3 regions of the Bradyrhizobium sp. 18BD genome follow, and region 3 is predicted to be linked to each of the others. Evidence: predicted binding sites of a transcription regulator. Region 3 holds the regulator's gene; each other region holds the start of a gene.
What was found. The regulator LexA, encoded in region 3, represses DNA repair genes until DNA is damaged. The targets are predictions, from matches to a motif close to TGTTCNNNNTGTGTTCNG.
Positions count from the first base shown of each region.

Region 1: a site for LexA is predicted at 1,991-2,008, ahead of recA (recombinase RecA). Genes of this name have one in related genera too.
Region 2: a site for LexA is predicted at 2,592-2,609, ahead of RAD16_RS03475 (single-stranded DNA-binding protein). Genes of this name have one in related genera too.

Region 1 covers NZ_JAVAYL010000020.1:138,242-142,395, forward strand. The annotation lists gene RAD16_RS30990 (hypothetical protein) at 1-427, opposite strand, end outside; gene recA (recombinase RecA) at 811-1,899, opposite strand; gene RAD16_RS31000 (hypothetical protein) at 2,349-2,525, shown strand; gene RAD16_RS31005 (hypothetical protein) at 4,092-4,154, shown strand, end outside.
Region 2 covers NZ_JAVAYL010000002.1:62,698-66,851, reverse strand. The annotation lists gene gyrA (DNA gyrase subunit A) at 1-713, opposite strand, end outside; gene RAD16_RS03485 (DUF2306 domain-containing protein) at 881-1,279, opposite strand; gene RAD16_RS03480 (low molecular weight protein tyrosine phosphatase family protein) at 1,581-1,931, shown strand; gene RAD16_RS03475 (single-stranded DNA-binding protein) at 1,943-2,437, opposite strand; gene RAD16_RS03470 (outer membrane protein) at 2,889-3,668, shown strand; gene RAD16_RS03465 (outer membrane protein) at 3,905-4,154, shown strand, end outside.
Region 3 covers NZ_JAVAYL010000030.1:36,034-40,187, forward strand. The annotation lists gene RAD16_RS37135 (GAF domain-containing protein) at 1-170, opposite strand, end outside; gene RAD16_RS37140 (hypothetical protein) at 363-794, opposite strand; gene RAD16_RS37145 (hypothetical protein) at 991-1,194, opposite strand; gene lexA (transcriptional repressor LexA) at 1,382-2,083, opposite strand; gene RAD16_RS37155 (molybdopterin molybdotransferase MoeA) at 2,260-3,471, opposite strand; gene RAD16_RS37160 (hypothetical protein) at 3,702-3,896, opposite strand; gene RAD16_RS37165 (HAD family hydrolase) at 4,053-4,154, opposite strand, start outside.

The sequences.
Region 1 (4,154 bases), on a different contig from region 3:
GCTTCCATTTTGCGACAGACTCGGGAGCATAGTGCGCAACATGATCGTCCGTGTGCACCAGGCTCAGCTTCGCTGTGATCTCCTTGTATGGGCGAAGCAGGTCCAGCAACCAGACCAGCACAAGCTGATCGTTTGGTCGAGGATCGACCCATATTTCAATTGAGTCGAACTTCGCACACAGCTCGAAGAAACCGATATCGCGCGTTCCGAATCCCTCCAGCGAGCCGCGACAAGCGTCATCAAGCCAATGATCGCCGGAATTGCAGTGCTTTGCCGATCGGCGCTCCAGCCCCATCAAAAGCTGTTCCTCGGAAGGCAACTTCCTCCAGACGAAGCGTAGATAGAATCCGAGCACAACGTTCGCCAGGCCCGACTGGCGAAGCACGCTTTCGTCAAGGTGGTTCGTGGATAAAATCAAATGGGACACACTCACCTCTCAAAATTGATACGCAAGACAAGAACATTCCGAGCGAATACGTACTCATTAATCAGGCGCGATCAGTGAGAGGGCCTCGCGATCCCACCGCCAGAGCCGCTCGTTGGTCAGGTGCGAGCCGCCCCATCAGCGATCGAGCCTCGAGCTCGGCAGCGGACGGCAGCGGTCCCCAGACCAGCCGGCGCTCGATCGCAACACGAGATCGGCAAGGCCGGCGCGTTGGATGGCGCCTGCGGTGGATGCGTCTATGGTCACAATCAGGCACTTAATCGCCCCACCCCACTGTCACGCTCAACACGAAAACGGGCACTGATGACGTCGGCAACTCAACGTCCTCAGCGCCCGCTCCTCGCGAAAAACTTTCGCGTTAGGCCTTACTCTTCCGCCGGCTCGTCGCCGTCGGCGTCGCTCTCGGGCGTGCCGGCCAAAATCTGCTCGGAGATCAGGCCCGAGTTCTGGCGGATCGAGGTCTCGATCTTGGCGGTGATGTCGGGATTGGCCTTCAGGAACGCTTTCGAGTTCTCGCGGCCCTGGCCGAGGCGCTGGCTGTCATAGGAGAACCAGGCGCCGGATTTCTCGACGATGCCGGCCTTGACGCCGAGATCGAGGATCTCGCCCATCTTGGAGACGCCCTCGCCGTACATGATGTCGAACTCGACCTGCTTGAAGGGCGGCGCCAGCTTGTTCTTCACCACCTTGACGCGGGTGGTGTTGCCGACCACTTCGTCGCGCTCCTTGATCGCGCCGATGCGGCGGATGTCGAGGCGGACGGAGGCATAGAACTTCAGCGCGTTACCGCCGGTGGTGGTTTCCGGCGAGCCGTACATCACACCGATCTTCATGCGGATCTGGTTGATGAAGATCACCATGGTGTTGGACTTGTTGATCGACGCTGTGAGCTTGCGCAGCGCCTGGCTCATCAGACGCGCCTGCAGACCCGGCAGCGCATCGCCCATCTCGCCCTCGAGCTCGGCCTTCGGCACCAGTGCCGCGACCGAATCGACCACCAGAACATCCACCGCACCCGAACGCACCAGCGTGTCGCAGATTTCCAGTGCCTGCTCGCCGGTGTCGGGCTGCGAGATCAGCAGCTCGTCGATGTTGACGCCAAGCTTGCGGGCATAGACCGGGTCGAGCGCGTGCTCGGCGTCGATGAACGCGCAGATGCCGCCCTTCTTCTGCGCTTCCGCCACCGTATGCAGCGCCAGGGTGGTTTTGCCCGAGGATTCCGGCCCGTAGATCTCGACGATGCGTCCCTTGGGCAGGCCGCCGATGCCGAGCGCAATATCGAGCCCGAGCGAGCCCGAAGACACCGCCTCGATGTCCATGGACCGGTCGCTCTTGCCGAGCTTCATCACCGATCCCTTGCCGAACTGGCGCTCGATCTGAGAGAGCGCGGCAGCCAGGGCTTTACTCTTGTCCATGGAAGATCCTTCGACGATACGCAGGGCAGTGGCGGACATTGGGTCGTGCTCCTTATGACGAGGATTCGGGTGCGGGACAAACGGTTGGGCAGCGGGTCGTCGATAAAAACAACGTACCCTATCTGTTCTCTGTTCGCAATATGTTCTTTTGCAAATTTGAGGCGCTGGCCTGTTTCCGGCTTCGGTGACCTGGTTTGAATCTGGCAGTGGCTTGTTCTGGCCGACCAATAAAAACGCCGCCTGCTTCAATGATCGCAGGCGGCGGCTTTCCAGCCCCGGGTGGGTTTGCAAAACCCCGGTGCTGATTAATCTGCACAAGTTGTGCCAAGGTTTTGTGTCGCGCAACGGGACACAAGCAGGGGCGGGGTGTCCGGATCGGGACAGCACCCGGATTTGGGTACCGTCCGGTCCCCAAACTTGATTTTTGTTATGTCCCAATCTGCTTGGCGTGCCCTAAAGTCGGGAAAAACAAGCAATCGGCAGGCGCTATGCAGGACTATCAGACCCAGCTCGAAAAGCTCCGGAAGGACGCCGCGGAGTGCGCCCTCATCCGTGACCTCGCGACCGACAGGGCAAAGCAGGAGCTATTTGGTCGTCTTGCCGATCATCTGAGCGTCCTCGCCGATCAGGTGGAAGCGGCCATGCACGAGCGAAAGGTCGGGTAGCCCCGCGCGGCAAGCCTGCGATCCGTGTCCTCATCTGCCCTCGCGGGTGAAAGAAAAAGGCCCCAGCTCCGGGGTAATGGGGGGCATTGAGCTGGGGCCACCATGGTGCCCTTGGGGAAGGGCTTCGGGAAAACTTGGCAAGCTCGCGAATGTTCCTAAACGCCAAGCATCCACAAAGCGAACGCGGCGCAGAGACAAATTCCGCCCACCAGTGTCAGCGCAAGAAAGAATCGCTCCGCTCTATCCATGGCGACCTCCGCCTGGGTCGCGCCCCACGGCTCTCAACGCGGCGGCGCGGGTAAGTGTCCTATCCGTTCCGTCAAAGCGGGTGTCTTAATCAGGACAGCACTCCGCCGGCAAAGTGAGGCCGCCTATGCGGTGTGAAAGCAAAGGGCCGCCGTCCTGAGACAGCGGCCCCTCATGCTTCCGGGTTTCAATGATTCCGAACTGAAAAGGCTTTGCCAGCCCCGGACATTGCCAGTTTTTCCCGGTTAACAAATCCTTGCCACAACAAATGTGAATCGGCCGGGTCATAATTTCAAATCGCGGACTCCTGATCAGGACAGCACCGGGAGAAGAAGCTTCACCGGTCACGCTGCAGCGGTCAGCCTACGTGGCTCACTACGACCTCTGCCGCATCCACGAAGTTCTGCGGACCACTGCCAGCGTCGCGTCTGGACGATTGGGGATTTGATTGATGCGGTGTTGCCGTTGGAGCCGAACCGGCCTGTCCGAATAACGCGCAGCTTCCGCGTCATTGACCGAGACAAGAATTGACTTGAACCCTGGCCTGATCCGAACAGACTAAGCTTTACCGGGGTTTTGCATCATCCCCCTCGGGGCTGGAAAGCCGCCGCCTGCGATCATTTAAGCAGGCGGCGTTTTTGCTTTCCGAGTCCTGGCTCTCCGGGGCTGGCAAGAGCGCCAAGACGTCCATGCAAGACGTCCACGCAAGCATAGATCGAGACATCGCGCCTTAGCCTATGTGAATTCGCGGTGTCCCAATCTACCTCTGCGGGTGTCCAGGACAGCGCCCTATTCAGTGACGAGGGGGCGGCTTTTTGTCGTTCAATCCTCAAGCTGATGCCTGTTTGATTTTCCCGGATCCGCCGCATGGGCGGCCTCTTGCTTTCATCGCAACCCTGCCCGCACGGCTGCGGCGGGGTGACGCCGGAACAACCTGACATTTGTTAAGTTGCCTCTCATCAAGTCGAGAGGATCGCCGTGCCGAGAGATGAGCTGACGAGCAAAGCGGAGCGCTCCCTCGTCACCGTTGCGCTCGGCACCCTGATGCTGATCATGTGCCTCGGCACTCTGCTGTACAGATAATCGCCGACGGCCACGGCGGTCCGTGGCCTCTCATCTGCACGACTGGGTCAAGTCCGCCGGGCTTCAACCGCCGAAGTAGCAGCGCGGCTTGCGCCCCTGTTTCTTCGTATGAAGCTGACGCGCATCAAGGACGCGGGCCCGACGCGCCGTCATGATTCCGCAATCTTGCGGTAGCGAACTTTTTGCGGCCCCAGGCCTTTGATCGGGGGTGAACCGCAGCAATGGGGAGCCTTCGTCATGACGGAAAATGCGCATCAGGATGCGGCCAGGCGCAACCACCTGCTCGAGGCCGCGCATGAG
Region 2 (4,154 bases), on a different contig from region 3:
CCCGCGCGTCCGAGAATGATGCCGCCGGTCGGGAAATCCGGGCCCGGGATGATGTTGTTGAGCTCGTCGATGGTCAGCGACGGGTTGTCGATCAGCGCGACGCAGGCGTCGATCACCTCGCCGAGATTGTGCGGCGGGATGTTGGTGGCCATGCCGACCGCGATGCCGCCGGCGCCGTTGACCAGCAGGTTCGGGAACCGCGCAGGCAGAACCACCGGCTCGCGCTCGGAGCCGTCATAGTTGTCCTGGAAATCGACCGTGTCGTCGTCGATGTCCTCAAGCAGCTTCAGTGCGATCTTGGTCAGGCGGGATTCGGTGTAGCGCATCGCCGCGGGCGGATCGCCGTCGACCGAGCCGAAATTGCCCTGTCCGTCGATCAGGGGCGCGCGCATCGAGAAGTCCTGCGCCATGCGCACCAACGCGTCGTAGATCGCCTGGTCGCCATGGGGATGGTACTTACCCATGACCTCACCGACGGCACCGGCGGACTTCTTGTGCTTCTTGTCCGGCGTGTCGCCGCGATTGTTCATCGCGTAGAGGATGCGGCGATGCACCGGCTTCAACCCGTCGCGCGCATCGGGCAGCGCGCGCGACACGATCACGCTCATGGCGTAATCGAGATAGGACTTCTTCATCTCCTCGTAGATCGAGACGGGGCGAATGTCCGAGGGTTGCGCCGGCTGGTCGCCGGGCTTGTTGTCGTCGTCAGCCAAGGGGAATCCGATGAAGTTTTATCTGGGAATCATATAGCGCATCGGCCCCCTGATAACCACCCTTGCGAGGTCCTGGGAAGCGCTTTTTCCGACTGTTTTTCCAGAGACTTACGCCCTTCCCGGCATCGCCCGGAGCGGGGCCGCAACGGGTAGTGCGGAACCGCTGCTTACGCCCCGAAAATCACCCGGTGCATGATGCGTCCGGGCACCAGCGTGAATAAGCCCGCCACCACCAGCGCGCCGATGAACGTCATGATCATGATGCGCCGGTGATCGGCGACGCGGTGGGTGTGTGCCCGCCACACCGCGAGCGGCAGCATGACCAGCGTGAAGATCGATAGCAGGTGGATCGGGCTGAACGGACCGACCAGGCGGATCTGGTGGATCCAGAAGGACGACGCGGCCACCGCGACCATCAGCACGACCCAGATCCAGCCGACCGTCCGGTGCGGCAGCGTGCCCTTGGGGGCGGCGAACTGGACGATGCCGAGCACGAACGCCGCCATCGCCGCGAAGGCGTGCAGCGGGATCGCCGGAGCGGCGTCAAACAATGGCGCAAGGCTCATGTGGCGCGTCCTCCGGTCGGGAATCGGCCATGTGAATAGGATTAACATGAAGTTAATACCATTCACATGGCAGCCCGTCAAAGGCTTGAGGCAGCACATGAGGCCAGCCCGGAAAAACCGAGCTTAGCCCGGCAATTGGCAAGAAATCTTGTCGCCTCACGCGAGCAGAGAGCCCGGGGACGAAACGCATCCCCCGGCTCATTTTCGTCAGCGAGGAGAAGGCGTGTATGTAACCAGAATCCGGCGCGATCTACCGCCGGATCGATCGGGCTGTCCCCGATCGTTCTCCTGGAGCGGTGAAATGACCAACGTCCTGTTCGTCTGCAGCGCCAACCGCCTCCGCAGCCCCACCGCCGAACACGTGTTTTCGACCTGGCCGGGGATCGAGACCGACTCCGCGGGCATCTCGAACCATGCGGACGTGCTGCTGTCCACCGAACAGGTCGAATGGGCCGACATCATCTTCGTCATGGAGAAGACCCACCGGAACAAGCTGAACCGGAAATTCCGCTCCAGCCTGAACGGCAAGCGGGTCATCTGCCTCGACATTCCGGACGACTACGAGTTCATGGATCCGGTCCTGGTCCAGATGCTCGAAAGCCGCGCGGGCCGCTTCCTGTCCGGACCCGCGCCTGATCGTCCCACCCCGTAGAAGGCCTGGCCTCAGAACGGGATGTCGTCGTCCATGTCGTTGTTGCGGCCACCGCCGCCAGCGGCCACGGCACGGCGCGGCGCGCTGCTGACCGGACCGGAGGAGCCGAAATCGCCGCCGGATTCATCGCCGAAGCTGCCGCCTCCCCCGCCGCCGCGACCGTCGAGCATCGTCAGGGTCGAGTTGAAGCCCTGCAGCACGACCTCGGTGGAGTACTTCTCGACGCCGCTCTGGTCGGTCCATTTGCGGGTCTGGAGCGCGCCCTCGATGTAAACCTTGGCGCCCTTCTTCAGGTACTGCTCGGCGACCTTGCAGAGCCCTTCATTGAAGATCACGACGCGATGCCACTCGGTCTTTTCCTTGCGCTCGCCGCTGTTCTTGTCGCGCCAGGTCTCCGAGGTCGCGATGCTCAAATTCGCGATCGGCCGCCCGTCCTGGGTGCGGCGGATTTCGGGATCCTTGCCGAGATTTCCAACCAGAATGACCTTGTTGACGCTTCCCGCCATCGCCGCTCTCCACTCCGAATGCCACTGAATTTCAAAAGGCCGAGCCCGCACCGCGATGCTCTGCCGCCCTGTTGAGGCGACCCTATACGCTTGCGAGGGCTGCTCAGCCCGTCACCCCTCAGGTTATCCCCACATATAGCATCGACCTCAGGTTTGTTCCAGATTTGTTCCTGCAACTTCGATCGTCCGTGGCTTGGGCTTGAAACCGGGAACATGTGGCAAAAAGCCTGGCGCCACATGGAACCTTTCCGGGTTCCCGTGCGCACAGAAAAGCGCTTAACATTCATCAAGTTAGACCCAACTCAGATGTCGCCGAACTGTTGCTTTTCGGAGACGGACTCTGCCTCCCCGCCAAGCTACGCTCGACTTTGGAATTGAGTTCATATGGGCGTCGCGCCTGATTAGCCGCTTCGGGGACAACAAGAAGCGGACTGAAACTGGGGAGACTGCAATGAATAAGATTTTGTTTGGTGCAATCGGTGCAGTGGCGTTGGGCCTTTCGGCTCCTGCAAGCGCAGCAGATCTCGCTGCGCGTCCCTACACCAAGGCTCCGGCTCCGGTGATCGCCACGATCTACGACTGGAGCGGTTTTTACATCGGCATCAACGGCGGCGGCGGCTCCAGCCACAAGTGCTGGGACTTCGTCACGCCCGTCACCGGCACTCTGCTCGGCGAAGGTTGCCACAACGCCACCGGCGGCACGGTCGGCGGCCAGGTCGGCTATCGCTGGCAGTCTGCCAATTGGGTGTTCGGCCTCGAAGGCCAGGGCAACTGGGCCGATTTCTCCGGCGACAATGTCAGCACGACGTTGTTCGGTACGGGCCTTCGCGATCGGTCCAAGATCAACGCGTTCGGTTTGTTCACCGGTCAGGTCGGCTACGCCTGGAACAACGTCCTGCTCTACGTGAAGGGCGGCGGCGCAGTGGTGAGTGACCGCTACCGGAGCTACGACACCGTCACCGGCCTCGAATTCGACCGCGCCAACGAGACCCGCTGGGGCGGCACCGTGGGCGCCGGCGTCGAGTTCGGATTCGCACCGAACTGGACGGTCGGCATCGAGTACGATCACCTCTTTCTCGGCAACCGCACCATCGGCTTCAGCGGTTCCGGCAACTTCCTGATCGCCCCGCTCGGCGCCGCCACACGCTCAGAGCGCATCGGTCAGGACGTCGATATCGGCCTGATCCGTGTGAACTATCGATGGGGTGGTCCAGCCATCGCCAGATACTGATATCCCGCTGATATCGCTAGGATTAAAAAGGCCGGCTTCGCGCCGGCCTTTTGCTTGGCGTTCCCAATTCGGTACAATGGGTCAGCTATTATTACGTTTTGTGACTGCTGTTGCTCTTTGGGCACACAACTTGCGGCTTTGCTGGTGTAAGCACGACGTCAGTTGGACCACGATGTCCGATCCTGCTTCCGACGCACGGAAGTCAAAATAGAAACTGGGACTGGGATTTGTTGAATATGAAGAAGATTTTCTTGGCTTCGGCCTGTCTGCTCGCCCTCACCGGTGCCGCGTCGGCTGCCGACCTTGCGGCTCGCCCCTACACCAAGGCTCCGGTGGCAGTGGCTTCGGTCTACAACTGGACCGGCTTCTACCTCGGTATCGTCGGTGGCGGTGCCTGGGAAGATGCGAACAGCCCGCGCATGCAGGGCGGGTTCGTCGGCGGCACCGGCGGCTACAACTGGCAGACCGGCAACGTCGTGTTCGGCG
Region 3 (4,154 bases):
CCGGCGGCCCAGGCCTTGCCGGGAAGGCCCTCGTCATGACCGAAGCGCAAGTCCTCGCTCACGGCCTTGAACGCGGACAGCCCCTCGCCGTAGAGGCCTCCTCCGAATTCCAGCCGCATGCGCGTGCGATCAGGCACCCAGAGTTCAACGACGCGAATGAAGGTTTTCATCGAACGTGTCCGCCGCCTCAAGTCACTGGCAGCATCGGCCATTTACCGGCGGAGCGGACGTTCAAAATTCAGGCAGGGCCGCGCAAACTTCGTGCGACGCAAGGGGAACACAAGCATCACCACGTCGCCGGCCACGGCCGGCGATGGCGATTTCCATTCTGGCCCCGACCTGCGAGCCGGGGATCGCTCCGATCAGCCGATCGGCAGACGCGTGATCGTCGGCCTGTCGGCAACGATTTGCGGCGTCTGCTCGCGCTCGCCGAGCGGCTGGGTCACGGGCAGTTGCAGCACGGTTGCGCGCTGGCCTTCGACGAGCTGTGTCACCAACACGTATTTGCCGTCGGCAAATTCGATCGCGTCGTGATGACGATCGGGAATGTGCGGATCGACCTTGCCGAACTTGCCGACGCGCGAATTGATCGTGCGTGTCCAGATCCAGCGATTGTCGTAACGGACGTTGTCGGCGAAAGCGAGCTCCGTTCCCGGCAGCAGACATACGGCGACGGACATGTCCGCTTCGGAAGCGAAGCCGCGCGTCGAGGTGCCGCGGAAGGTTGTCGTGACGATCGTCTCGCCGACTTCTGCGGGACGCGTCGCGACGGCGTGCAGGCTGTAGTCACACATCGTGTTGCTCCTCATTCGAAGATAGCAACCCGCGCCTCTGTTTCGGAGGCGCAGGCCTCTATCAGAGTGGAAGCCCATCAGGTTCTGCTTGGTTGTGGGCAAATCTGCGGCTTGGATCCGCGGGCCGCCATCACAATATCTTTTTCAAATACTGGAGGAACAAAGTCCGCTCCCGTGCATTTAGCGGCCTTATCCGTCAGCGGCCTGCAGGTGCCGACCAGCCGGAGTATGGCCAGACCGGTTGTGACGGCTGCGCGACGGCGTTGCGTGCATTGCGGAATTGTTCGCTCGCCGCTGCCGGTGTTGCCTTGCGGGCATGGTGCGGCTCTGCGGCGATGGCTTGCGACGCGGATTCTGCGATCAGCGCCATCATGATTGTGCTCAAGACGATCTTGCGCATGGTTGTCTCCTCGGTCTGTCAAAGGCCTTACGAAGCGATGCGGGCTTCGTGCGGCGTGCCGAGGATCTAGCGCTGGAGAGGTGGCGGGATAATCTGCGCAAAACCAGAAAGACTATCCAGCCGGAGCGGACAATCATCCGCTCCATCGTTTAAGGCGCGGTCGCCAGAGGGCGCCGCGCGGACGTGTTCAGTACTTCCGGTAAAGCCCGATCAGCTTGCCCTGAATCTTGACCCGGTTGGGCGGCAGGATGCGGACCTCATAGGCGGCGTTGGCGGGCTCGAGCGCGATCGAGGCGCCCCGGCGGCGGAAGCGCTTCAGGGTTGCCTCTTCGTCGTCGATCAGGGCCACCACGATGTCGCCGGTGTCGGCGCTCTCGTTGCGCTGGATCAGCGCCATGTCGCCGTCGAGGATGCCGGCTTCCACCATGGAATCGCCGCGCACTTCGAGCGCGTAGTGCTCGCCCGAGCCGAGCATGTCGGGCGGAACGCTGATGGTGTGGCTGCGGGTCTGCAACGCCTCGATCGGCGTGCCGGCCGCGATCCGACCCATCACCGGCACGGCGACGGGACGCTCGCCCTCGTCGGCGGGCGGGCTTGAGGTGGTGCGCACCTTGCCGAGATTGCCCTCGATGACGCTGGGCGTGAAGCCGCGGCGGTTGCCGGCGGCGGCCTGCAGCTCGGGCAGCTTGATCACCTCGATGGCGCGGGCGCGGTTGGGCAGGCGGCGGATGAAGCCGCGCTCCTCGAGCGCGGTGATCAGGCGATGGATGCCCGACTTCGAGCGCAGGTCGAGCGCGTCCTTCATCTCATCGAAGGAGGGCGGCACGCCGCTTTCCTTCAGCCGCTCGCTGATGAACCGCAGGAGCTCGTATTGTTTGCGCGTTAACATCTCGACCAAAATCCCCCGGTTGATGTCGTTCGATTCCGAGACGCTGAATTCAGCGATAAGCCGCTACATGCTCGAAACAAATCATGAACGGACACTATATGTTCGATACATGTTCCGCAACTGCTTAATTTACCGTGAACGCGACAAAGTTCGCGGAACGCGTGCGAACGAAGCGGTCAGACGGGCAGTCGCAGCACCTCGCAAGGCGCACCGGCCTCGGCCTTCGGTGCGAATGGTGCGCGCACGAGAAGTGCCTGTGCCGCAGCGAGATTCGCAAGCAGCGAGGAGTCCTGGTGGTTGACCGGATTGGCAACGAGCGTGCCGTCGTCGCGCATATCGAGGCGCGCGCGCAGATAATCCTCGCGCTGGTCATTGGCGCCGACGGCGCGGCCGAGCACGGCGCGTTCGCGGCGATGATGAATCACCTGCTGGCCTGCCAGCGCGCGAATCAGCGGCACCAGAAACAGGAAACCGCAAACGTAGGATGACACGGGATTGCCGGGCAGGCCGATCACGCGCATCGCCCCGAGTTGTCCGTTCATCATCGGCTTGCCCGGCCGCATCGCGATCTTCCAGAACGCCATCGAGATGCCTTCGTCCCGCAGCGCCTGCTGCACCAGGTCGTGGTCGCCGACCGAAGCACCGCCGGTGGTGATGAGGATATCGGCGCCGCTCTCGCGGGCGCGGCGGATACCGGCGGTGGTGGCGGCAAGCGTGTCGGCGGCGACGCCGAGGTCGATGGTGTCGGCGCCCTCGCTGCGGGCGAGCGCGTGCAGGGCGTAGCCGTTGGAATAGACGATCTGGCCGGGGCCGGGCGTCGTGCCCGGCATCACCAGCTCATCGCCGGTGGCGAGGACCGCAACCTTCGGGCGGCGACGGACGGGCAGAAGCGGGTGGTTCATCCCGGCGGCGAGGGCGAGGTCGCGCTCGGTGAGCCGGGCTCCCTTGCGCAGCAGCACGTCGCCTTCCGAGAAGTCGACGCCGGCGGGGCGGATGTGCCGTCCCGTCACCGCGGCTTCCTTGATCGTGATGCGCTTGCCGTCTGCGACCGTGTCCTCCTGGATCACGACCGCGTCGGCGCCGTCAGGCACGACGCCGCCGGTGAAGATCCGCACGGCTTGGCCGGCACCGACCGTTCCGGCGAATGGCCGGCCCGCCGCGACCTCGCCGATCACGGTGAGCTGGGCATCGACCTTCGCTGCGTCCGCCGCGCGTACCGCATAGCCGTCCATCGCCGACATCGCCTGCGGCGGCTGGGTCCGCTGCGCCGCGACGTCGCGGGCGAGCACGCGGTGAAAGGCTTGGTCGAGAGCGACCGATTCTTCGGGCAGCGGCTCTGCGCCGGCAAGCACCGCGGCGAGCGCGTCAGAAACCGGCATCAGGGCCACGGTGAAAACTCCAGCTGCGCCCGTTCGGGCAAATCGGCGGCGAGAGTTCTAGCCGAGTGCAGGCACAGAGGCAAAACGGGTGGCCGCGCGGGATGATTTATCCTGCGTCATGCGCTTGGCGATGAGAGGCAGCATCACGTCCGCCGCGGCATGATCCGGAAGGCGAGACAGACCGGCACGAGGGTGGCCATGGCGAGGACGAGAAAGACGAGAGCCACGGCCAGCATCGGTCAGGTCTCCGGCTGTTTGCCCGGACTGACGTCCGGCGCAATCGGCCCCTGATCCTTGTCGGGCATCGGGTCGGCCTGGGCTTTCAGGTCGGCGGCCTTGCTGATCAACTTTGCGGAGAGGTCAGAATCCGAAGTGGTTCTGGCGAATTTCATCAGCAGGGAGGCCTGCTTGGTGAGGTAGGTTTTGCCCAACACGACGATAGGTCCGATGTAGAATTCCCAACGGACTCATGAGTCCTGAACGGGACATTCGTTCCCCGAACTCCGTACAAAAATGCACAAAGTAATTTGGTTCCTCATTTTCGGCGGAATGAGTTCCGGGAACCGGATGGCGCGATGGCGGAATGCCAGTCAGATTCCCAGCGCCCTCAGCGCGTTGCCGACATCCTGGGGCGAGGTCACATGCACCGCGGTCAAACCGCAGGCACGGGCGCCCTCGATGTTCTCGGCGAG